DNA from 4 places in the Streptomyces sp. NPDC005794 genome. Region 4 is predicted to be linked to each of the others. Evidence: riboswitches for the same ligand, from Rfam matches in the RefSeq annotation. Region 4 holds a riboswitch; each other region holds the start of a gene.
The links. Region 4 has a riboswitch for cyclic di-AMP ahead of ACFYQ5_RS35775 (peptidoglycan DD-metalloendopeptidase family protein). Riboswitches for the same ligand answer to the same signal wherever they lie in the genome.
Positions count from the first base shown of each region.

Region 1: another riboswitch for cyclic di-AMP. It lies ahead of ACFYQ5_RS29725 (M23 family metallopeptidase); the one in region 4 lies ahead of ACFYQ5_RS35775 (peptidoglycan DD-metalloendopeptidase family protein).
Region 2: another riboswitch for cyclic di-AMP. It lies ahead of ACFYQ5_RS23990 (transglycosylase family protein); the one in region 4 lies ahead of ACFYQ5_RS35775 (peptidoglycan DD-metalloendopeptidase family protein).
Region 3: another riboswitch for cyclic di-AMP. It lies ahead of ACFYQ5_RS29245 (M23 family metallopeptidase); the one in region 4 lies ahead of ACFYQ5_RS35775 (peptidoglycan DD-metalloendopeptidase family protein).

Region 1 covers NZ_JBIAIN010000022.1:100,686-106,426, reverse strand. The annotation lists gene ACFYQ5_RS29740 (GNAT family N-acetyltransferase) at 1-1,221, opposite strand, end outside; gene ACFYQ5_RS29735 (HPr family phosphocarrier protein) at 1,566-1,847, shown strand; gene ACFYQ5_RS29730 (GntR family transcriptional regulator) at 2,020-2,724, opposite strand; gene ACFYQ5_RS29725 (M23 family metallopeptidase) at 2,945-3,733, opposite strand; cyclic di-AMP (ydaO/yuaA leader) riboswitch at 3,746-3,914, opposite strand; gene ACFYQ5_RS29720 (M16 family metallopeptidase) at 4,106-5,488, opposite strand; gene ACFYQ5_RS29715 (M16 family metallopeptidase) at 5,515-5,741, opposite strand, start outside.
Region 2 covers NZ_JBIAIN010000015.1:102,022-107,762, reverse strand. The annotation lists gene eno (phosphopyruvate hydratase) at 1-773, opposite strand, end outside; gene ACFYQ5_RS23990 (transglycosylase family protein) at 1,091-1,783, opposite strand; cyclic di-AMP (ydaO/yuaA leader) riboswitch at 1,784-1,955, opposite strand; gene ACFYQ5_RS23985 (transglycosylase family protein) at 2,246-3,235, opposite strand; gene ACFYQ5_RS23980 (cytochrome P450) at 3,343-4,638, opposite strand; gene ACFYQ5_RS23975 (nucleoside triphosphate pyrophosphohydrolase) at 4,635-5,642, opposite strand; gene ACFYQ5_RS23970 (SurA N-terminal domain-containing protein) at 5,672-5,741, opposite strand, start outside.
Region 3 covers NZ_JBIAIN010000021.1:137,816-143,556, forward strand. The annotation lists gene ACFYQ5_RS29225 (FAD-binding oxidoreductase) at 1-727, opposite strand, end outside; tRNA gene ACFYQ5_RS29230 (tRNA-Met) at 1,163-1,236, shown strand; gene ACFYQ5_RS29235 (TipAS antibiotic-recognition domain-containing protein) at 1,368-1,565, shown strand; gene ACFYQ5_RS29240 (PP2C family protein-serine/threonine phosphatase) at 1,699-2,856, shown strand; cyclic di-AMP (ydaO/yuaA leader) riboswitch at 3,090-3,242, shown strand; gene ACFYQ5_RS29245 (M23 family metallopeptidase) at 3,254-4,294, shown strand; gene ACFYQ5_RS29250 (aldo/keto reductase) at 4,437-5,381, shown strand; gene ACFYQ5_RS29255 (PrsW family intramembrane metalloprotease) at 5,386-5,741, opposite strand, start outside.
Region 4 covers NZ_JBIAIN010000042.1:3,806-9,546, forward strand. The annotation lists gene hpnH (adenosyl-hopene transferase HpnH) at 1-66, shown strand, start outside; partial or broken gene ACFYQ5_RS35750 (transketolase C-terminal domain-containing protein) at 256-996, shown strand; gene ACFYQ5_RS35755 (aspartate aminotransferase family protein) at 993-2,387, shown strand; gene ACFYQ5_RS35760 (helix-turn-helix domain-containing protein) at 2,454-3,074, shown strand; gene ACFYQ5_RS35765 (DUF6126 family protein) at 3,153-3,326, shown strand; gene ACFYQ5_RS35770 (tyrosine-protein phosphatase) at 3,336-4,160, opposite strand; cyclic di-AMP (ydaO/yuaA leader) riboswitch at 4,575-4,733, shown strand; gene ACFYQ5_RS35775 (peptidoglycan DD-metalloendopeptidase family protein) at 4,737-5,642, shown strand.

The sequences.
Region 1 (5,741 bases), on a different contig from region 4:
GTCGTTGCCGGAGACGTCGGCCCGGTTACCCGCGGAGATGAAGGCCGAGAGCCCGGCGCCCCTGCGGTGGAGGCCGGACAGGAGGGCGATCCCGATGGCGCCGGACTGGGTGAAGAGTCCGATGCGTCCGGCCTGCGGCGACTCGGGGGCGAGGGAGGCGTTGAGGCGGACGGTGTCGGAGGTGTTGATGATGCCGAAGGCGTTCGGGCCGATGATCCGCATGCCGTACGAGCGTGCCTGCCGGACCAGTTCTCGCTGCCGTTCCCGGCCTTCCGCGCCGCGTTCGGCGTATCCGGCGGAGAGGACGACGAGGCCCTGGACGCCGTGTTCACCGCAGTCGGCGACGACCTCCGGCACTCGTTCCGCGGGGACGGCGACGACAGCGAGGTCGACCTGTTCGCCGATCTCGCTCACGGCGCGGTGCGCGGGCACCCCGTCGACCGTGCCCGGCCCTGGGGCGAAGGACGTGTTCACCGCGTACGTACGTCCGGTGAAGCCCGAGCCGAGGAGATTGCGCAGCACCGTCCGGCCCACGCCGCCGGGCTCGCGGCCGACCCCGATGACGGCGACGGACCCGGGGGCCAGCAGGCGCTGGACGGAGCGCGCTTCGGCCCGCTGCTCACGTCCGCGCTGGACGGCGAGTGACTCGGCCGTGGGTTCCAGGTCGAGGGTGAGGTGGACGGAGCCGTCCTCGAAGCTGCGCTGCTGGGTGAAGCCGGCGTCCCGGAACACCTTGATCATCTTGTTGTTGGCGGGCAGCACCTCGGCGGCGAAGCGGCGGATGCCCCGCTCCCTGGCCACCGCCGCGATGTGCTCGAGAAGGGCCGACGCCACACCGCGGCCCTGGTGGGCGTCCTGGACGAGGAAGGCGACCTCGGCCTCGTCGGCGGGGGCCGAGGCCGGCCTGCCCTGCTCGTCGATCCGGTCGAAGCGGACGGTGGCGATGAACTCGCCGCCGATCGTGACGGCCAGTCCCACCCGGTCGACGTAGTCGTGATGGGTGAAGCGGTGCACGTCCCGGGCGGAGAGACGCGGATACGGGGCGAAGAAGCGGTAGTACTTCGATTCGTCGGACACCTGCTCGTAGAAGCTGACCAGTCGTTCGGCATCGTCCGTGGTGATGGGCCTGATGCGCGCGGTGCCACCGTCACGGAGCACCACGTCCGCCTCCCAGTGGTCGGGGTACGCGTGATGCGGACTCTGCTCCGGAGTGGGCTCCATGGGCAAAGCCTACGGCTTGGGCTTTTCGTGTGGATCAGGCCGGATCAGGGAGCGGGGTCCGGTGCGTGCGGTCGCGAGGTGGAGGAGGGAGGCAACGCGGAGCGTCGGTGACGGACCACGACGTGGATGGGGTCCCCCTGGCCCTTGAGGCCTTGAGAGGGTACGCACCAGGCGCGCGAGCCCGGCCTTGTCCATAGGAACGCACCGGTCGCGGCGGGATGGTCGCGCAGGCACGCTGAGGGGACCGGCGGGCGTGAACAGCCCGGTGGCGATGCCTGGCACAGCAGTGCGCACTGCATGAGAGACTGGTCTAGACAACCCATTGTTACGTGAAGGGCAGAACCATGGCTGAGCGCCGCGTCAACGTCGGTTGGGCCGAGGGCCTGCACGCCCGCCCCGCTTCCATCTTCGTCCGTGCCGCCACGGCTTCCGGCGTCCCCGTGACGATCGCCAAGACGGACGGCAACCCGGTGAACGCGGCCTCCATGCTCGCGGTGCTCGGCCTGGGCGCGCAGGGCGGCGAGGAGATCGTGCTCGCGTCCGAGGCGGACAACGCCGAAGCCGCCCTGGACCGTCTGGCGAAGCTGGTCGCCGAGGGGCTCGAGGAGCTTCCGGAGACCGTCTGATTCCGCCGCTTCGAACCGGAATCATTTCTGCGGAAAAGCCGCGGCATCCCCACCTGGAGCCGCGGCTTTTTCTGTTTCCTGCACCGGGTCCTGACAGGACTCCGAATACCCGAATCAGGGCAGCAAAAAGAAAGCCCTTCGATAATTACCCTCTTTGTATACGGCGCAATTGTTAATGGCGGACTCCCGCGGTGTTTACGGGGTGTTGCGAAGTCCTCACCCCGGACGTTCCCACCGCGCGCCCCGGCAGGTCCGTGCGCCGCAGCCGGTGGGCCGCGGTGGCCCGCTCGGCGTGCTGGGTGGCGAGCGCCCTGGCCCGCTCCGTGTCACGGCGTGCCACAGCGTCGACGAGGGCGCCGTGCTCGGCCCAGGAGTCCGCGGGGCGGGCCGGCTGCTCGACGGCGTACATCCAGGCGATCTTGTGCCGGAGCTGGGTGAGCAGTGCGATCAGCGCGGGGCTGCCCGAGGCCTGCGCCAGCGTCTCGTGGAACCAGCCGCCCAGGGAGCGCAGATCCTCCCCCTCACCCCTGCGCACCCGCTCCTGCCCCAGCCTGACCAGGCCGCGGAGCACCTTGAGGTGCGCCTCGGTGCGGCGCTGCGCCGCACGGGCGGCTCCGAGGGGCTCCAGGAGCATCCGGATCTCGAGGAGGTCGGCGGCCTCCTGCTCCGTGGGTTCGGCGACACAGGCGCCGGCATGCCGGCGGGTGACGACGAACCCCTCGGACTCCAGGGTGCGCAGCGCCTCGCGTACGGGGACGCGGGAGACGCCGTAGCGACGCGCGAGCACCTCCTCGGTGAGGCGGCTGCCGCGCTCGAAGACACCGGAGACGATGTCGTCACGGATTGCCGTGCATACCGAATACGCGGGAATGCGCATGTCCGAACCTCCGCCTTAATCTCCGCGGAACGCGGCCGATCGACGCCTGTTCGGTGACTCTATTGCAACCGGCCGGAATTTCCGATGGCGGGGTGGAATCCATGGATATCTTTTGGCCAGGGAGCACTTCCGCGAGGCTTCTGCGGGCCCCTCCCCGGGGCACCGCGAAGGCCCCGGCGGATGCCGGGGCCTTCGTCCGAGAGATGTCGTGCGGCGTGGGTCAGACCTGGACGCCGTGGGCGCGGAGGTAGGCGACGGGGTCCATGTCCGAGCCGTACTCGGGGGTGGTCCGGGCCTCGAAGTGCAGGTGCGGCCCGGTGGAGTTGCCGGTCGAGCCGGAGATGCCTATCTGCTCGCCCGAGCCGACGCTCTGACCGACGGAGACACCGATCGAGGAGAGGTGGCCGTACTGGGTGTACGTACCGTCGTTCATGCGGAGCACGATGTTGTTGCCGTACGCGCCGCCCCAGCCCGCCTCCACGACCGTGCCGGCGCCGACGGCGACGACCGGGGTGCCGGACGCCGCCTGGAAGTCCACGCCGGAGTGGCTGCCGGAGGACCAGAGCGCGCCACCCGACTGGTAGCCGGTGGTCACGTGCGAGCCGGCGACCGGGAGGTGGAAGGAGTTCAACCGGGCGCGCTCGGCGGCGCGCGCGGCCCGCGCTTCGGCCTCACGTGCCTCCTTGGCGCGGGCTTCGGCCTTGCGCTCGGCCTCAGCCTTCGCCTTCGCTTCCGCCTCGGCCTCGGCCTTGGCCTTGGCGGCGACATCGGCCTGGTGCTGCTGGGCCTTCGCCTGGGCGTCGATCTGCGCGGCGAGGGTGGTGTCGAGGGCGACGGCCTGGGTCAGACCGGTGGCGGTGACGGCCTCGGAGTCCGCGGCGAGGGCAGGGGAGGCCGTGGTGCCGATGACGCCGGCGGTGGCCAGGGCCGCGATGCCGGCGACCTCGGCGCTCTTGCGCGTCAGGCGGCTCGGGGCACGGTGCTTCCCGGTGGCACGGATGAACGCCATGGAGGGGCTGGTCCTTTCCTTCCTTCTCGCCTACCGGGTTAGCTGACGGGTTCGGAGCAGGAAGGTCTCCTACGGGCCCCTGAGCCTCCGACGAGGTACAGGGATCCGATTCACCCCAGGGACTTATTGGGTCCCCGGCTCCCCAGGCTCGCGCCTGACGGGGACTCGGCGATGGCTGTCCGGCGCCGCGGACGCGGCATTCGTCTGGCGGACAGCCGAGCCGACGCTAGAGCGGGCCGCTTTTCCCCACCAAACGGGAAGGGGCTTTTGTCGCACATCCCACAGGATGAATGACAACTTTCCTCGCGATACGGACACATGACAGAACCCCGGCGAGCGTGCACTCGCCGGGGTCCGCCATGTCCCGTTCTGTCAGCCGGTGACGACCGACACCTCGCCGATACCGAGCGCCCTCACGGGCTCGGCGATCTGCGCGGCGTCCCCGACCAGGACGGTGACCAGCCGGTCGACCGGGAACGCGCTGACCACGGCGGCGGTCGCCTCGACCGTGCCGGTCGCGGCCAGGCGTGCGTACAGCTCGGCCTGGTAGTCGTCCGGAAGGTGCTGCTCCACCTGGTCGGCCAGGGTGCCCGCGACGGAGGCCGCCGTCTCGTACTTCAACGGGGCCACGCCCACGAGGTTCTGCACGGCGGTCTCGCGCTCGGCATCGGTGAGCCCTTCGGCCGCCAGGGTGCGCAGGACCTTCCACAGGTCGTCGAGCGCGGGACCGGTGGACTCCGTGTCGACGGAACCGCTGATGGCGAGCATCGCGGCGCCGGTCGCCCCGGAGGACGAGCCGGGCGCCGTCGAACGCAGCACCTGCCCGAAGGCCCGGACGCCGTACGTGTAGCCCTTCTCCTCGCGCAGCACCCGGTCCAGCCGGGAGGTGAGCGTGCCTCCCAGGCAGTACGTGCCGAGGACCTGGGCGGGCCATACGCTGTCGTGCCGATCGGCGCCGATCCGGCCGATCAGCAGCTGGGTCTGCACGGCTCCGGGGCGGTCCACGATGACCACACGGCCGGTGTCGTCCGCGGTGATCGGGGGCACCGGCCGGGCCTGGCCGGCGTTGCCCGACCAGTCCCCGACGGTTTCGGAGAGCAGTGCGTCCAGGTCCACCTCGGTGAGGTCGCCGACGACGACCGCCGTCGCGGTGGACGGGCGCACATGGGCGTCGTAGAAGGCGCGCACGGCGGCGGCGTCGATGCGCCGGACCGTCTCCTCGGTGCCCTGGCGCGGACGCGACATCCGTGCCGTGGCGGGGAAGAGCTCCTTGGAGAGCTGCTTGGCGGCCCGGCGGGCCGGGTTGGCCTGCTCGTGCGGGATCTCGTCGAGGCGGTTGCCCACCAGGCGCTCGACCTCGCTCTCCGCGAAGGCCGGGGCCCGCAGGGCCTCGGCGACCAGGCCGAGGGCCTTGGTCAGCCGTGAGACCGGGACCTCCAGGGAGACCCGGACACCCGGGTGGTCCGCGTGGGCGTCCAGCGTGGCGCCGCACCGCTCCAGCTCGGCGGCGAACTCCTCCGCCGAGCGCTTGTCCGTGCCCTCGGACAGTGCGCGCGCCATGATCGTGGCCACACCGTCCAGGCCCTCGGGCTCGGCGTCCAGCGGGGCGTCGAGGAAGATCTCCACCGCGACGACCTGCTGGCCGGGGCGGTGGCAGCGCAGCACGGTCAGCCCGTTGGGCAGGGCGCCACGCTCGGGCGCGGGAAAGGCCCAGGGCCTGGCCTCGCCGGCGGTCGGCTGCGGGTGGTACTCCATCGCTACTCCAGTCACGGCGGCGTCGGTCACTTGTCCGCCCCCTCGTGCGCGTCGGTGCCGTCCGTCTCGTCGGCCGGTTCGACCGGCTCGTAGACCAGGACCGCACGGTTGTCGGGGCGCAGATGCGCCCGGGCGGCGGCCTTGACCTCGTCGGCCGTCACGTCGAGCACCCGGCCCACCGCGGTCAGGGCGAGCTGCGGGTCACCGAACAGGACGGCGTACCGGCACAGTTCGTCGGCGCGGCCGGCGACCG
Region 2 (5,741 bases), on a different contig from region 4:
CCCTCGAACTCGTAGACGCCGTCCTTGTAGAACTCGGACGCGGCGACGTCGAGCGCGAGCGCGATGTCACGGCCCGGGACGTAACCGGCCTCCTTGACGGCCTCGAGGATGAGGTCGAGGGCGGCGCGGTTGGACTCGAGGTTGGGGGCGAAGCCGCCCTCGTCACCGAGACCCGTGGACAGGCCCTTGGTCTTCAGGACCTTCTTCAGCGTGTGGTAGATCTCCGCACCCCAGCGAAGGGCCTCGGAGAAGGACTCGGCGCCGATCGGCGCGATCATGAACTCCTGGATGTCCACGTTGGAGTCGGCGTGCGAGCCGCCGTTCAGGATGTTCATCATCGGAACGGGCAGCAGGTGCGCGTTCGGGCCGCCGAGGTAGCGGAACAGCGGGAGGTCGGAGGCCTCGGAGGCGGCGTGCGCCACGGCCAGCGAGACACCGAGGATGGCGTTGGCGCCGAGCGAGCCCTTGTTCTCGGTCGCGTCCAGGTCGAACATCGCCTGGTCGATGAGGCGCTGCTCGGTGGCGTCGTACCCGACGAGCTCCGGGCCGATCTGCTCGATCACGGCGAGGACGGCCTTCTCGACGCCCTTGCCCTGGTAACGGTTGGGGTCGCCGTCGCGGAGCTCGATGGCCTCGAACGCTCCGGTGGAGGCTCCGGACGGAACAGCAGCACGACCCGTGCTGCCGTCGTCGAGGCCGACCTCGACCTCGACCGTGGGGTTCCCCCGGGAGTCGAGGATTTCCCTGGCTACGACGACGTCGATGGACGGCACGAGGCATCTCCTTCTGGGATCTGACACTGGTTGTGCAGGGTCACTGTGGCCTTGCGCCACGAGCCTAACCGGCTCGGCCCGCTCCGTCGGCCGTCCGCCCGTCCCCTGGGACGAAAAAGGACCCGAGGACCTGCATTCCGGGCAAAGCTCCAGAATTCTACTGGCAGGTAACCACAAGGATCGAACGCTCCCGCTCACGGCGGGCCCGCGACCGGGCCCCACCCGTGGGCGGCCGGCACGGCCCCGGCCCGGCACGCGGGGGGTCAGCGTGCCGGGCCGGGCATCCGGGGCAGGAGGGGGCCCCGGACCGATGGTGGCTACTTCAGGTGGAGCTGCTGACCCGGGAAGATCAGGTCGGCGTCGTCGACGATGTCGTCGTTCAGCTCGAAGAGCTTCTCCCAGCCGCCCTTGACCTTCTTCGCGTCGGCGATCTTGCTGAGGGTGTCGCCGGCCTTCACCTTGTACTCGCCGTCACCCTTCTCGACCTTCTCGCCGGTCGGGGTGGTGACGGTCGCGGCGGGGGCCTCACGCTTCTCGCTGCGCGTGGCGGGCTGCTCGGCCTCGCGCTCCGGCGCGGCCTGCGGGGCCGTGTCGCCGTTCTTCTCGGAGCCGGTGTCGACACCCGGGTCCACACCGTCGTTCGTCAGGCCGCCGGCACCGGCACACGCCCAGGCGCCCGGGCCCTGCAGGTCGAGGAGCTTCTCGGCGGCGGCTATCTGCTGGTCCTTGGTGGCCAGGTCGGCGCGGGCGGCGTACTGGGTGCCGCCGGCCGCTGCCCAGCTGGACTGCGAGAACTGCAGGCCGCCGTAGTAGCCGTTGCCGGTGTTGATGGACCAGTTGCCACCGGACTCGCACTGGGCGACGGCGTCCCAGGTGTCGACGGAGGCGGCAGAGGCGCCGGTCGCACCCATGAGCGGTACGGCGACGGCGGCACCGGTGACACCGGCCAGGGTCGCGATGCGGACGGCCTTGGACGGGCGACGGTGCTTGCCCTTGCTGGAAAGCAGCATGGTTCTCCTCACCGACGCCTACGAGGTGAGCTGTCGGGTTCGGGCCTGTGAGTTGCCCGGCCGCCCGCTCCCGCGGACGACTTCACCCCTAGCCGTACCCCCATCCGTCTCCCGACGGCCGGGTCCGGCACTTACCTGGGTCCCCCGCTCCTGCCTACGGCGCTTTACGCGTCGGTCCCCTTCGGCCGACGGCAGGATTCGGCGTGACGGTCGAAGGTGCCCGCGGTGCGAGCGGCTCCGACCGTAAACACACCCAACCCTCACATTCAAAGATGGACATAACACCCAATCAGCGCGTACCGGCCTGACTGAGTGAGGTGTTTCCGCAGGTCGGAGCCAATATGGACGGATCGGACGGACGGGGCGCGCCAGTTGAAGCAAAGAGACCCATGTCTCACTTACGCATAAGTGGACATAGGCCTCTGAACTGCCCCTGCTTTCGGGGCGTTTTCGCGCTTTTGATCAGTTGGCGGCCGTGGTCTCCGCCTGGTCGCCCCGCGCGTCCGCCCCGACGAGGTCGAGGTCCAGGTTCTGGCCGGGAAGGATCAGGTCCGGGTCGGAGCCCAGTTCGGCCTTGTTGGCCTCGTAGAGCGCGGACCAGCCGCCGGAGAGCTCCTGCGAGTCGGCGATCGACCAGAGGTTGTCGCCCTCACGGACGACGTACGTCCCCTCCGCGCCCTCACGCGCCCCGGAGTCGCCGCGCGACGCGTGCCGGCCGGAGTCCCGCCCGTCGTCCGCACCGGTCCCGGCACTCGCCTCGGGGGCCGGGGTGCCGCGGTGCTTTCCGCCCTTCTCCCCGTCACCCTTCGAGGCGCCGGGCGCCCCAGAGGCCTCGGGCGACGGAGTGGCGGACGGCGAAGCGCCGGCCTCCTCGCCCTGGTCCGCCGTGTCCTCGGGCGCACTCTCGTCCACGCCGTCCTTGACGTCGGAGTCCTCGGAGCCGTTCGCCTCGTCGTCCGTGTCCGCCGTCCCGTCCGCCGGGTCCGGCGTTTCGGACGAGGGGGTCCCGGACGGGGTCGCGGTGTCCGAGGGCTCGGCGGCCGGCTCGTCGCCCGGGTCGACGCCGGGCAGCCCCTCGTCCAGGGCGAGCCCGGAAATCACCGAGCAACTGGCCCACGCCTGGGGACCCTTGTCGGCCAGCACCTTCTCCGCGACGGCTATCTGCTGCGAGCGGCTCGCGAGGTCGGCGCGGGGCGCGTAGTCCGTGCCGTCGTAGGCCGACCAGTCGTCCTGCGAGAACTGCAGGCCGCCGTAGTAGCCGTTGCCGAGGTCGGCGCTCCACATGCCACCGCTCTCGCACTCGGCGACCCGGTCCCAGGTCGACGCGTCTGCGGCTTGTGCGCTGCCCGCGCCGAGGAGCGGGATGGCGATGGCCGATCCCGTGACGCCTGCGGCGACGACGATGGCGGGTGCCTGGCGAGGGCGACGGTGTCTGCCGGTCGCGGAGCCCATGGGATTGCCTTCCGTGTGACTGACATGTGTGACGGGTGAGTCGAACGGTGAACCTAGCCGTACTCGAACGTGTGTCACAAGTCGATGCAGCGGAGATCACGCGAAAGTCACGGAGTTGACAGGCTGTCACTTTCTACGGCCGGATGCCCGGGATCGAACTCGACCGGAAGTGTGCGCAGTCCACGCATGATGAGCCCGCCGCGCCATCGCAAATCGGCAGGTTCCGCAGCGAGCCGCAGGTCGGGGAGGCGTCGCAGCAGGGTCGCCAGCGCCACCCGGCCCTCCAGTCGGGCCAGTGGCGCCCCCAGGCAGTAGTGGATGCCGTGCCCGTATCCGAGGTGCTGATTGTCACTCCGTGCGAGATCCAGGGCGTCCGCATCCTGGAATCGTTCCGGGTCCCGGTCGGCGGCCGCCAGCACCACGAGAACGGGCTCCCCCGCCGCGATGTCCTGTCCTCCCAGCGTCACGGGTCCGGTGGCGTAGCGCCATGTGGCGAGCTCCACCGGCCCGTCGTAGCGCAGCAGCTCCTCGAGGCCCGTGTCGAGCAGTTCCGTCTCGCCCGCGGCCAGCGAGCGCTCCAGGCGTTCGCGCTGGGACGGGTTGCGCAGCAGCGCGTAGGTGCCGTTACCGATGAGGTTCACGGTTGTCTCGAAACCGGCGAACAGGAGGATGAAGGCCATGGCCGCGGCCTCGTTCTCGCTGAGGTGCTCGCCGTGGTCGCTCGCCCGGATCAGCCCGGAGATCAGGTCGTCGCCGGGATTCTCCCTTTTGCGGTGGATGAGTTCGGCGAGGTAGCCGCGCATCTTCTTGACCGACCTGGCCACCCCGCCCCGTGGTCCGCCGCCGTGGCGGATCATCATGCCCGCCCAGTCGCGGAAGTCGTCCTGGTCCTCGCGCGGCACCCCCAGCAGGTCGCAGATCGCGTAGATGGGGAGCGGGAAGGCGAAGTCATGGATGAGGTCCGCGTTCCCCTTCTCGATGAAGTCGTCGATGAGGCGGTCCGTCAGTTCCTGCACGCGCGGCGCGAACTCGGCTACCCGGCGCGGGGTGAACGCCTTGGACACGAGCCGGCGCAGCCGGGTGTGGTCCGGGGGGTCGATGTTCAGCAGGTGCGTCATCAGCTCCGCCTTGCGCTCCCCCGGGATGCCCGTCTTGCCCTTGGCGTTCGCGGACCCCGCGTGGTGGGCCGGGTTCTTGGAGAGCCGGGTGTCGGCGAGGGCCTGTTTGGCATCGGCGTACCGGGTCACCAGCCAGGCCTCGACACCGCTGGGCAGCGCCGTGCGGTGCACGGGGCTGTGCTCGCGGAGCCAGGCGTAGGCCGGATACGGGTCGGTGGCGAACTCCCAGGTGAAGAGTTCGGGCGCTGCGTCGGGCGCGGAGGCCGTCTCGGGGCTGTCGTTCACTCCTCGACGCTATCCGGAGCGGTACTCACGCCGTCCGGAGCGGTCCCGAGCCCCTCCGCCGCCCGGATCGCGTCCCGGTAGGCACGGGCGGCGGCCCGCAGGGCGGCCTCCGGGTCGGTGCCGTCCTGTTCGGCCCGCACGGCCAGGGCGAGCAGCCGGTAGCCGACCCCGTCGCCCTCGGGGAGCGCGGCGTCGAGACCCGCGGCACGGACCCGGCCGCCGAGCTTGGCCGCCAGCGCCAGACCGGGCTGGCCGAGCGGCACCCCGTCGGTGACCGATTCCCGCTGCTTCTCGATCGCCTTCGTCCGCAGCCAGTGCGCGTGGACGTCCTCCGGGGTCTCGGCGGTCTCGTCGCCGAACACATGCGGATGCCGGTGGATCAGCTTCTCGACGATCGTGGCCGCGACGTCGTCGATGCCGAACGGCTCGTCCTGGTCCTCCTGCGCGATGCGCGCGTGGAAGACGACCTGGAGCAGGACGTCGCCGAGCTCCTCGCGGAGTTCCTCGCGGTCACCGTCCTCGATGGCCTCGACCAGTTCGTACGCCTCCTCGATGGCGTACTTCGCGAGGCCCTTGTGCGTCTTCTGCGAGGTCCACGGGCATGCGAGCCGGATCCGGTCCATGACCTGGACCAGATCCAGGAGCCGCGCGCCGGGCAGGTCGTACGAACCGGGCAGCAGCTCCAGGTCCGGCATCTGCACCCGGCCCGAACCGCCGAGCCGGGCCAGGCCGTCGGTCAGCGGCTGGTTGCCCTCGCCGCCCACGAGCACCACCACGGTCCGGCCGCCCGCGCAGTCGTCCACCAGTTCCTCGGCCGAGGGCGCGGTGTACTCGACGGCGACCCCCGCCTCCCGCAGATACGGCAGCTGCGGGTGGTCCCGCTCGGCGCACAGCACCCGGTCCGCGGCGTGCAGTGTCTGCCAGGCGGGCCAGGACAGCAGACCGGGGGCGACCCGGTGGCTGGCGGTGAGCAGGACGATACGGCCGGGGTCTTCAGCGTTCACACCCCGAACCTACCCCCGGGCGGGCGGGGTCAGGCGCCTGCCTCGGGCTCCTGCCCCGGGACGGCGGTGACCTGCGTGATCCACGGGACCTTGTAGGTG
Region 3 (5,741 bases), on a different contig from region 4:
AGAAGCCGTACAGGTCGTCCGGCGCCTGCGGCAGGAAGTCGCGGTACCAGCGCATGACGTCGTGGAGGAGTTCCAGGGGCCACACGGTGATGGCGACCCCCACCGTGTCCACGGGGTGCAGCTCGAAGTCGAACGACGTGACGATGCCGAAGTTTCCGCCGCCGCCGCGCAGCGCCCAGAACAGGTCCGGGTGCTCGCTCGGGTTCGTGGCGACGAAGCTGCCGTCGGCCAGGACCACGTCCGCGGAGACCAGATTGTCCACCGAGAGGCCGTACTTGCGGGTGAGGTAGCCGTGACCGCCGCCGAGGGTGAGACCGCCGATGCCGGTCGTGGACATGATCCCCGCCGGGGTGGCGAGGCCGAACGCGTGGGTGGCGTGGTCGAAATCGCCCAGCGTCGCCCCGCCGTCGGCCTGAGCGGTCTGGGTGGCCGGGTCGACCCGCACGCCGCGCATGGGCGAGAGGTCGATCGTGACGGCGTCGTCGCTGAGGCCGAGTCCGGGGCCGCTGTGCCCGCCGCCCCGGACGGCCACGTCCAGGCCGTGTTCGCGGACGAAGTCGACGGCCGCCATGACGTCCGCCGAGTCGCGGCACTCGACCACGGCCGCCGGCCTCTTGTCGATCATGGCGTTGTAGACCGTGCGGGCCCGGCCGTACCCCGGGTCGTCCGGGCCGATGACCGGGCCGCGCAGAGCGGTTCTCATCGTTTCGAGCAGGGCGCCGTCCATGACCATCTCCTGACGCGCGTGCGCCCGGCCTCCCCTGGCCACCCCCCCCCGCATCGGGTGAGGCTGCTGGGCAGCCGACACCGGCACCCGAAGGATGCCGGGCAGACGGGACCGAACACCGAAAGGCTTGTCCCTCCAGCGTCCCGCTGCTCCGGATACGGCGCAATCGCGGAGCGCCGTCCCTGCGGTGGGCTGAGGCGTTCTCCTGAGCCGGCTGCCGCGCCCCTTGGCCCTCCGCACCGGCGATACGCAGGATCGAGGGGTGCGGAAACACCCTTGGGGGCGCCACTGTTCTTGGCAACTACGCGGTGTACAGGCTCTGTTGGCGCATTGCGTCGGGCCGGGAGGTCCCCCGGTGGCGAGGGGTGGTGGGGTGCGGCCGCCCCATGTGGTCGGAGCACCCTCCCGGATGGCGTAGAGTTGCAATCACAACGGCGCGGGGTGGAGCAGCTCGGTAGCTCGCTGGGCTCATAACCCAGAGGTCGCAGGTTCAAATCCTGTCCCCGCTACTAAAAGACAGAGGCCCGGATCCTTTCGAGGATCCGGGCCTCTGTCGTATGCCGTCATCCGGTCTTCTCGCGCCGAGCCGCACGGGACTACGGGGAGGCGAGGGCGGCCGGCTTCGGCGCCGGCGGCGAAGGTGCGGGACATCGCGCGACGGCACTGCGCGTGGCTCTCGGCGACCATGGAGGTCACCCGTTCGTATGTGACCGGCACCGGCGAGATGTACGTCGCCGATCCGCGCTTCGGAAGGAACTACGATCGGCGGGGAGACGGAACAGCCGTCTTCGTACGGGATGCACTGACGATCTACGCGCAGCACCGGCTCTTCGACTGACCCTTTGCGGCCGGGGCTCCGGCGCACTCCTCCCTTTGGCCGATGACGAGTCGCCGCTCGGCGCGGCTCCGGCCAGCCTGGGTGGGGCGCGGTACCGTCCGCAGCCGTGGGTGGACCGGGCAGGAGTGCACAGGTGGGGAAGCGGGACGGACGGCGAGGGAGGGCTGCCGGGAACGCCCGTGCCCGTCAGTTCGTGCGCGTGCTGCCCGCCCTGATGATCTGCGCCGGAGTGATCCTCGATCTCGTGACGCCGTCGGCGGTCACCGCCGTCCCGCTCTTCGCGGCCGCCCCGCTGATCGCCGCCCCGTTCTTCTCGCTGGCCGGCACGGTGCGGGTCGCGGTCATCTCGATCCTCGTCGTGCTCGCCATCCGCGTCTGGGACGGCCTGCTCACCGACGTCGTGCCGGTCACCGACCTGCTGACCCTGGTCACCGTCGCCGTGCTCTCCCTCGTCATCAACCGCGTCGTACGTCGCGGGAACGAGCAACTGGCCTCTGCCAGGGTCATCGCGGAGACGGCGATGCGCGCGGTGCTCCCGACGCCCGAGGACCGGATCGGCGGGCTGCTGGTCGCCGCGCGGTACGAGGCGGCGCAGGCGGACGAGTTCGTCGGCGGCGACCTGTACGCCGTCGCGAACACTCCGTACGGGGTGCGCCTGGTCCTCGGTGACGTACGGGGCAAGGGGCTGGACGCCGTGGCGGCGGTGGCCGTCGTGATCGGGGCGTTCCGGGAGGCCGCGGAACAGGAGCTGTCGCTGGAGGGGGTGGTCCAGCGGCTGGAACGGGCGCTGGCCCGTGAGAACTCGCGGCGGGGCGGGCTCGACTCCATGGAGGGGTTCGTCACCGCTGTCCTCGCGGAGATCCCGGCCGGATCCGACACGATGCGGGTCGTCAACCGCGGTCATCCCGAGCCGCTCGTGCTGCATGCGGACGGGGCGCTGGACGTAGTGTCGCCGACCGTGCCCGCGCTGCCGCTCGGGATGGGGCTGGACGTGTGGCCGGACCGGTCGGACGAGTGGTCGCTGCCGGCCGGTGCGATGTTCCTGGCGTTCACCGACGGGCTTTCCGAGGCGCGGGACGCGAAGGGTGCCTTCTACGATCCGGCGGACCGGCTGCGCGGCCGGCTCTTCCCGGGGCCCGAGGAACTGCTGTCCGCGCTCACCGACGACGTACGGCTGCACACCGGCGGCCGGTCGACGGACGACCTGGCGCTCCTCGCGGTCGGGCGTCCCGCGCGGGGGCAGCAGGAGCGGCGGACGACGGTGAAGATCGTGCGGCGGGACAGTGAATGACCGGTCGCGACCGTCGGTAGTCGAAAGACCCCGCTCCGCATAACATTTGACGCACCGTCAGAAACTGCCGCATGGGTGAGGGGTACTCAAGTCGCCCGTTTGCGCCCGATTGACACCCGAAAGTCCAGGCCGCAGCGGCGAATGAACTGTGGGAACAGCTTGGAATCGGACCCGGGTGTCTATTAACGTTCGATAACGCAGCGCGGTTGTACCTGTCGTCGCAAGAGGCGGCACCGTGCGCAGCGCCGAATTCCGCAAGGGAACCGGGGAACCACCTACATGGGGTGAATCGGACACCTGCGTCTCGTGAGAGACGAAGGGGCCCGTAGGAGACCTTCCTGCTCCGAACCCGTCAGCTAACCCGGTAGGCGAGAAGGAAGGAAAGGAGTGCGCCCACGTGGCGTCCAACCAGCCTGCCCCCGAGGCACCGTCATCCTTCAGGACCGGAAGCCTCGGTGATGAGGACAGGACGTGGGAGGAATGGAACCCCACCGAGGAGTCCATCCGTCCCGTACGCGGCCGGCATCGCGTAGCCAAGCAGCGCGGCCTCGCCCGTAGCTCCACCGTCCTCGGCGTCGGGGTCATCGCGGCCGTCGGAGCGGGTGGCATGGCCACCGCTCAGAGCAAGCCGCCGGTCTCCATCTCTCTTCCCGATTCCATCGCGGACAATCTCCCCGACGCCAAGTCCCTTCCCGGCGTGGGTGCGTTCATGTCCGGCGACTCCGACTCGGACCACGAGACGGTCGCCGCGTCCTCCCCGCTCACCACTGCGGGCATCACCGCCACCGAGGCCGAGCAGGGCACCACCGACGCCGGCGAGGCGCTGCGCGCCCGCATCCTCCAGCAGGCCGAGCAGCAGCAGGCCGGAGCCGACGCCGAGGCGAAGGCCGCGGAGGAGCAGGCGGCGCTCGAGGCGGCCGCGGCCCAGGCCGCGAAGCAGCAGAGCGACGCCGAGGCCGAGGTCGCCGCGAAGAAGAAGGCGGCGGAGGAAGCGGCGAAGAAGAAGGCGGAGGCCGAGCGCCTCGCCAAGCTCGCCGCCAGCTACGCCGTCCCGACCTCCTCGTACTACATCAGCTCGACCTTCGGTCAGGCCGGTTCGATGTGGTCCTCCGGCCACCACACCGGGCTGGACTTCGCGGCCCCGACCGGTACCCCGGTCAAGGCCGTCCACAGCGGCACGGTGAAGTCGGCCGGCTACTCCGGTTCGTACGGCTACCGCACGGTCCTGGAGCTCGACGACGGCACCGAGGTCTGGTACTGCCACCAGTCCTCGATGGGCGTGACCGCCGGCCAGAAGGTCACCACCGGCGAGACCATCGGCCGCGTCGGCGCGACCGGCAATGTGACCGGCGCACACCTGCACCTGGAGATCCACACCGCGGACGGCTCGGGCATCGACCCGATGAGCTGGCTGCGCGGCAAGGGCCTCACGATCTGATCCCCTCGGAACCCCGGCGGCCCTGACGCACGACCCCCCGACGTCAGGGCCGCCGGTCCGACCGGGGCCGGGAACCCGCCGCCTTCCGGCCGCCGTCCCGTGAACCGGAATAGTCGCCTGCGGCGACCGGTTGTTCTTGGGTATGACAACTCTGCGCCCACTCGGTTCTTCGAGCCTTCAGGTCTTCCCCCTCGCTCTCGGCGGCAACGTCTTCGGCTGGACGGCCGACGAGGACCGGACCTTCGCCGTCCTCGACGCGTACGTGGCGGCCGGCGGCAACTTCATCGACACGGCCGACTCCTATTCGGCCTGGGCCCCGGGCAACGAGGGCGGTGAGTCGGAGACCCTCATCGGCAAGTGGCTGAAGGCCCGTGCCCGCCGCGACGATGTCGTCATCGCCACCAAGGTCGGCGCCCACCCCGCGTACAAGGGGCTCTCGCCCACCACCGTCAAGGAGGCGGCCGAGGCGTCGCTGCGCCGTCTCGGCACCGACCACATCGACCTCTACTACACGCACTTCGACGACGAGAACGTCCCGGTCGAGGAGATCATCACCGCCCTCGACCAGTTGGTGAAGGCCGGCACGGTGCGGGAGATCGCCGCCTCCAACATCAGCCCCGAGCGGCTCCAGGCCTCGCTGGACTTCTCCGAGCGCGAGGGCCTGGCCCGCTACGTCGCCCTGCAGCCGCACTACAACCTCGTCTCGCGCGACACCTACGAGGGCGCGCTCCAGGACACGGCGGCCGGTGCCGGTCTCGCAGCGGTCCCCTACTTCGCGCTCGCCTCGGGCTTCCTCACCGGCAAGTACCGGCCGGGGGCGGCCGTCGAGAGCGCACGGGCCGAGGGCGCGGGCAAGCACCTGGAGACCGAGCGCGGCCGCAAGGTGCTCGCCGCGCTCGACAGGATCGCCCAGGAGCACGACGCCGAGATCGCCACGGTCGCCCTCGCCTGGCTGGCCGCCCGGCCGACCGTGACCGCGCCGATCGCCTCCGCGCGTACCGTCGAACAGCTGCCGGCGCTGGTGGCGGTCGGTGACCTGAAGCTGACCGGGCAGCAGGTGGCGGAGCTGACCGAGGCATCCGCCTGACGTCCTAACCCGGCGGTGCGCGGTGCCTGCCGCCGTTCTCCAGGTACGGGTTGTAGCCGCCGTAGTGCCGGTGCGGTGCGGGGAGGTGCTGCTGAGGCGGCCCGCCGTGAGGGAACTGCCGGGGGAACGGGGGCGGCGAGGGCGGCCGGTGGGCGCGCAGCCGGCCCGTCGCGTGGGCCGCGTAGGTCAGGGCCGGGCCCGCGATGTCCCGGCGGTGCCAGAGGTGATGCAGCAACTCCTGCTCGCGGACGGCGAAGTCCGCTCCCGGGCCGTCGTGGCGGGCCCTCCGGCGCAGCATGGCCAGGGACGTCGCGAACGACTCGTACTCAGCGACGGCGCGGGCCGCGGCCCTGCCCCGGG
Region 4 (5,741 bases):
GCCACCATGGGATCCCTGAAGGAATCCCTGCGAGCGGCCCGGGAGACCATCGGAGGGAACCGCTGATGCCGTGAGCGCGGGTCCGGAGGGCAGGAGGAGGCCGGAACCCCGCCGGGGTTCCGGCCGTGACCGCGAGCCGAGAACAGGACCAGGGAGAGGGGCCCGGGCGTGACGCTGCTGGAATCCATCAAGGGGCCGCCGGATCTCAAGGCACTGAGCCCACCGGAACTCGGTGAACTCGCCGAGGAGATCAGGACCTTCCTCGTCCGGGCCTTCGACCAGGTGCTGATGGACGTCGCCCTGCACAGGTGCGGGGTGACGTTCGTCCTGGACCGGGCCGGTGTCACCGGAGTGGACGGCCCCTCGCACAACGGCGTGTGGGACATGTCCGTGCTCCAGGTCGTCCCGGGACTCCGGATCGCCGCTCCGCGCGACGCCGACCGGCTGCGCGAGGAACTGCGCGAGGCCCTCGACGTCGACGACGCGCCGACGGTGATCCGGTTCCCCAAGGAGTCGGTGGGGGAGCCGGTCCCTGCCATCGGGACGGTCGGCGGGATGGACGTCCTGCACCGGGCACCGGACCCCGATGTCCTGCTGGTGGCCGTAGGAGTACTCGCTCCGCTCTGTCTGCGGGCCGCGGACCTGCTCGCCGGAGCCGGAATCCGCTGCACCGTCGTCGACCCGCGGTGGGTCAAACCGGTCGACGAGCAGCTGCCCGCGCTCGCCGCGCGGCACGGGCTGGTGGCGGTCGTCGAGGACAACAGCAGAGCGGGCGGAGTCGGCTGGGCCGTCGGACAGGCGCTGCGGGACGCCGGCGTCGACGTACCGCTGCGGACGTTCGGAATCCCCGAGAGGTTTCTCGCGCACGCCGGGCGCGGTGAGGTACTCGCAGAGATCGGGCTCACGCCGGTGGAGATCGCCGGACGCGTCAGCGCGGCGCTGGAGCGCCGCGCTGACGCGGGAAAGCGGACCACGCCGAAGGAGAACGGGGCATGAAGGACGAACAGCCGGGCTTCGATCTGGCGCGGCTCCTCGCGGAACGAGGTGCCGAACGCTACGAGCTGCACACCCGGCACCTCAACCACCAGCTGCCGCGGATGCTCCACACCCTCGGTTTCGACAAGGTCTACGAGCGGGCGGAGGGCGCGCACTTCTGGGACGCGGAGGGCAACGACTACCTCGACATGCTCGCCGGCTTCGGCGTGATGGGGCTCGGCAGGCACCACCCCGTCGTACGCCGGGCGCTCCACGACGTCCTGGACGCCTCGCTCGCGGACCTCACCCGCTTCGACTGCCAGCCGCTGCCCGGGCTGCTGGCCGAGAAGCTGCTGGCGCACAGCCCGCACCTGGACCGGGTGTTCTTCGGCAACAGCGGCACGGAGGCGGTCGAGACCGCCCTGAAGTTCGCCCGGTACGCGACCGGCAAGCCGCGGATCCTCTACTGCGACCACGCCTTCCACGGGCTGACGACCGGCTCGCTCTCCGTCAACGGCGAGAAGGGCTTCCGGGAGGGCTTCGCGCCCCTCCTGCCCGACACGGCCATCACACTCGGCGACCTCGACGCGCTGCGGCGCGAACTGAAGCGCGGTGATGTGGCCGGGCTGGTCGTGGAGCCGATCCAGGGCAAGGGCGTCCACGCCTCACCACCCGGCTTCCTGCGGGAGGCACAGGAGCTGCTGCACCGGCACAAGGCCGTGCTCATCGCCGACGAGGTGCAGACCGGGCTCGGACGGACCGGCGACTTCTACGCGTACCAGCACGAGGAGGGCGTCGAACCCGATCTGCTCTGCGTCGCCAAGGCGCTCTCGGGCGGGTACGTCCCGGTCGGCGCGACGCTCGGCAAGGACTGGATCTTCAAGCGTGTCTACTCGTCCATGGACCGGGTCCTCGTCCATTCCGCCAGCTTCGGATCCAACGCCCAGGCCATGGCGGCCGGCCTCGCCGTCCTCGCCGTGATGGAGCAGGAGGAGACCGTCGCGAACGCCCGTCGCACCGGTGATCTGCTGCGGGAACGGCTCGCCGCGCTCGTCGGCCGCTACGAGCTGCTGCACGAGGTGCGCGGGCGCGGGCTGATGATCGGGATCGAGTTCGGCCGCCCGTCGTCCCTCAAGCTGCGCAGCCGCTGGACGATGCTGCAGGCGGCCCGCAAGGGTCTCTTCGCGCAGATGGTGGTGGTGCCGCTGCTGCAGAAGCACCGGATCCTCACCCAGGTCTCCGGTGACCACATGGAGGTGATCAAGCTGATTCCGCCGCTGGTCATCGGAGAACCGGAGGTCGACCGCTTCGTGACCGCCTTCACCGCCGTCATGGACGACGCGCACAGTGGGGGCGGGCTGATGTGGGACTTCGGCAGAACACTGGTGAAGCAGGCCGTCGCCAACCGCTGAGAACCGCGACTTTGCCTCTGAGGCAAATTATTTGCCTCGGAGGAAAGGTTTTGGCCCAATGGAGGTATGAATCCTCCTGACGGTGGGGTGGTCGACGAGATCCCCGGGATCGCGCCACGCCTGCGCGACCTGCGCCGTAATCGTGGCCTCACCCTGGAGGCCGCGGCCGGCCGGGCCGGGCTCTCCCCGGCTCACCTCTCCCGTCTCGAGACGGGCCGGCGGCAGCCTTCGCTGCCGATGCTGCTCGGCCTTGCCCGTGTCTACGGTACGACCGTATCCGAGCTCCTGGGCGAGATGCCGCCCGAACGTGACGCGATCGTCCGCGGAGGCCCGCTCGACGGCACGCCGGGAGGCGCCGGGGCCGGTGGCTGGCTCTACCGGCAGGCGGGCGGATCGGGCCGTGCCATGCAGGCGCTGCGCGTCCGCGTCCCGTACGGGACCGAGGGCGATCTCGTACGCGTCCACCCTGGGGAGGAGTGGCTGTACGTCCTCGACGGCCGGCTGCGCGTCGTGCTCGGGGAGACCGTGCACGACCTCGATCCGGGGGACAGCGCGCACTTCGACTCGCTGACCCCGCACCGGATCGCGGCACTCGACACCGGCGGGGCGCGCCTGCTCTTCGTCCACACGCTGTTGCAGAGCCCGGCCGCCGAGCTGTGCCTGGGCAACGGGGTCCACCGGCTCTGAGCCCGCACGCCCCCACGCGGCGTCCCTACCGGGCGTCCCTTCGTCACCCCGGCCGTGCGGCCGGAAGAGAGGACTGTCATGTCCGATTCGGAGTACTACGACCCGCTCACCCCGCGCAGGCCGAAGAGTGCGGACGCCCAGGAGCGGCGGATGCCTCGCGGTGTCGTGATCCGGCTCTTCGCCTACCTGGTGGCCGGACACGTCATCGCGGCCTTCCTCTTCCTCCTCTTCACCGTGGCCGGTAAGGGCTGAGCCCAGGCGTCACGCGCCCTCGACGAGGCGCTCACGCAGTTTCGCGCGGGTCTCGTGGCTGATCTTCAGCCCTTCGAGGAGGTAGCGGTCCGTGCTGCCCCATATCTCCTCGATCGTGGCGAACGCCGCGTCGAGGTATTCGGCGTGCGCACCGAAAAGCGGATTGAGCAGCTCCATCACCTCGTCGGACATTCCTGCCGACGAGGTGTCGCTGCGCCGCACCCTGTAGCGCCGGTGCGCGTCGTTCGACTTGAGGTAGTCGGCCTCGATGGCCTCCCTCTCGACGCCGACCGCGAGCAGCGAGACCGCGATCGACAGCCCCGCCCGGTCCTTGCCCGCCGCACAGTGCATCAGGGCCGGCACGCTGTCCTCGGCCAGCGCGTGCAGGACGCGGCTGTGCTCGGCGGTGCGGTCCCTGATGATCGAGCGGTACGAGGCGACCATACGCTCCGTTCCCTTGCCGTCGGCCAGGATCGAGCGGAGCTGCTGGATGTTCCCGTCGCGCACCAGCCGCCAGAACTCCGCGCCGTCGGCGGGATCGGAGAGGGGAATGCTGACATTCCGGACGCCGGGCAGCTCCACGTCGTGACCGTCGAGCTTGTGGTCGGCGGCGTTGCGGAAGTCGAAGACCGTGTGCAGGCCGAGCCCGGCGAGGAAGGCGGTGTCGGCCTCGTCGGCGTGGGCGAGATGGCCGCTGCGGTAGAGGCGCCCGTAGCGGACGGTGCGGCCGTCCGTGGTCGGGAGCCCGCCGACGTCACGGAAGTTGCGGACACCTGTCAGGTTCACATCCGTCGGGTCGGGGCCGGCCGGCGGGACCTCTGGCAGCTGCGTCACAAGGGCTCCTGGAGTGTCGGGCGTCGGCGCCGCTCGCCGACGGGGCACGCCCGCGACGATACGACATGGCCGCATCGGGCAACCGTCCGTGGTGCTGTGGCATCGGCCCGTCCGGTGAGGCGCCGTCCATGCCATGTCCGTATTGGTGTATTTAGCGGAACATGCCCTGCTTGTGCGGGAGATGGGCTGGCGCAGGTGAGCGGAATCATATCCGTGACGGTGTGTGGTGAAGATCCCGAGGGGTATTCCGGACGCCGCGCGGAAAGCCAAGATCCGTAATCCACGGAGTGTGACGGGAATTCCGTGCCGGAAATGAAGCGTGGATTCCGGTTCGCAATACACGGCTTGTTCGCCGCGTCCCGGCTCGCTTACGGTCACGGTCAATCCGGACGGAACGCCTCATCCTGCCGCCGCCCGGAATCCGCACCGACTCACGTGTGGCAGGAGCGGGGGAACCAGGTAGGCCGCCGGCCGGAGGGATCCGGTACGGCTCGGGGTTAAGCCGCGCACCGCGCGGCCGGGCATCTCCAGTCCGAACCCGACAGCTCACCTCGCAGGCGCCGGAGAGGAATTCCCATGCCCGCAAAAGGCAAGCACCGTCGTGTGAAGTCCGGCCCGATCGCCCGAGGCGTCCTTGCCGCAGGGACCGGCGGCGCCGTTCTCGCCCTCCCGCTGATCGGCGCCACCGGCGCCCATGCCGCCGAGCAGTCCGCTCCGGCCGCCCAGAGCGCCCCGGCCTCGGCGGCGAAGAGCTCCCCGAAGACCTACTCCGTGGTCTCCGGGGACTACCTGGCGAAGATCGCGGCCGACAAGAAGGTCAAGGGCGGCTGGCAGAAGCTGTACCAGGACAACCGCGATGTCGTCGGCGAGAACCCGAGCCTGATCCTCCCGGGCATGAAGCTGACTCTCGGCGCCAAGACGTCCGGCTCCGCCGAGAAGTCCACCGAGTCCGCGCCCTCCGAGGCCGCCGCCCCGTCGACGCCCAAGGCCGCCGCTCCGGCCGAGAAGCCGGCCGCCGCCACCGAGGAGACGGCCGCGAAGACCGCCGACTCCGGTGCGTCGGAGAGCGACAGCTCCGGCTGGGCCGCCCCCGTCGAGAGTCCCAACGTCACCACCCAGTACCGCGCCTCCGGCGCCAGCTGGTCCAGCGGCTACCACACGGGCTCCGACTTCCAGGCGGCCTCCGGAACCAGCGTCCGGTCCATCGGCCCGGGCACCGTGGTCTCCGCCGGATGGGGCGGCTCGTACGGCAACGAGGTCGTCATCCAGCACAGCGACGGCATGTACTCCCAGTACGCCCACCTGTCCTCGCTCGAGGTCTCGGCCGGCCAGACCGTCACCGGCGGCCAGCAGCTCGGCCTCTCGGGCTCCACCGGCAACTCCACCGGCCCGCACCTCCACTTCGAGGTCCGGACCGGCCCGAGCTACGGCTCGGACGTCGACCCGATCGCCTACCTGCGGTCGCACGGCGTCTCCATCTGAGACACACCACCTGAGGGTGGGGAGAGGGGGGGGGGGGGGCGGGGCCCCCCCCCCCCCCCCAAAACCCCCCCCAAAAAAAAAAAAAACGGGGTTTTTGTA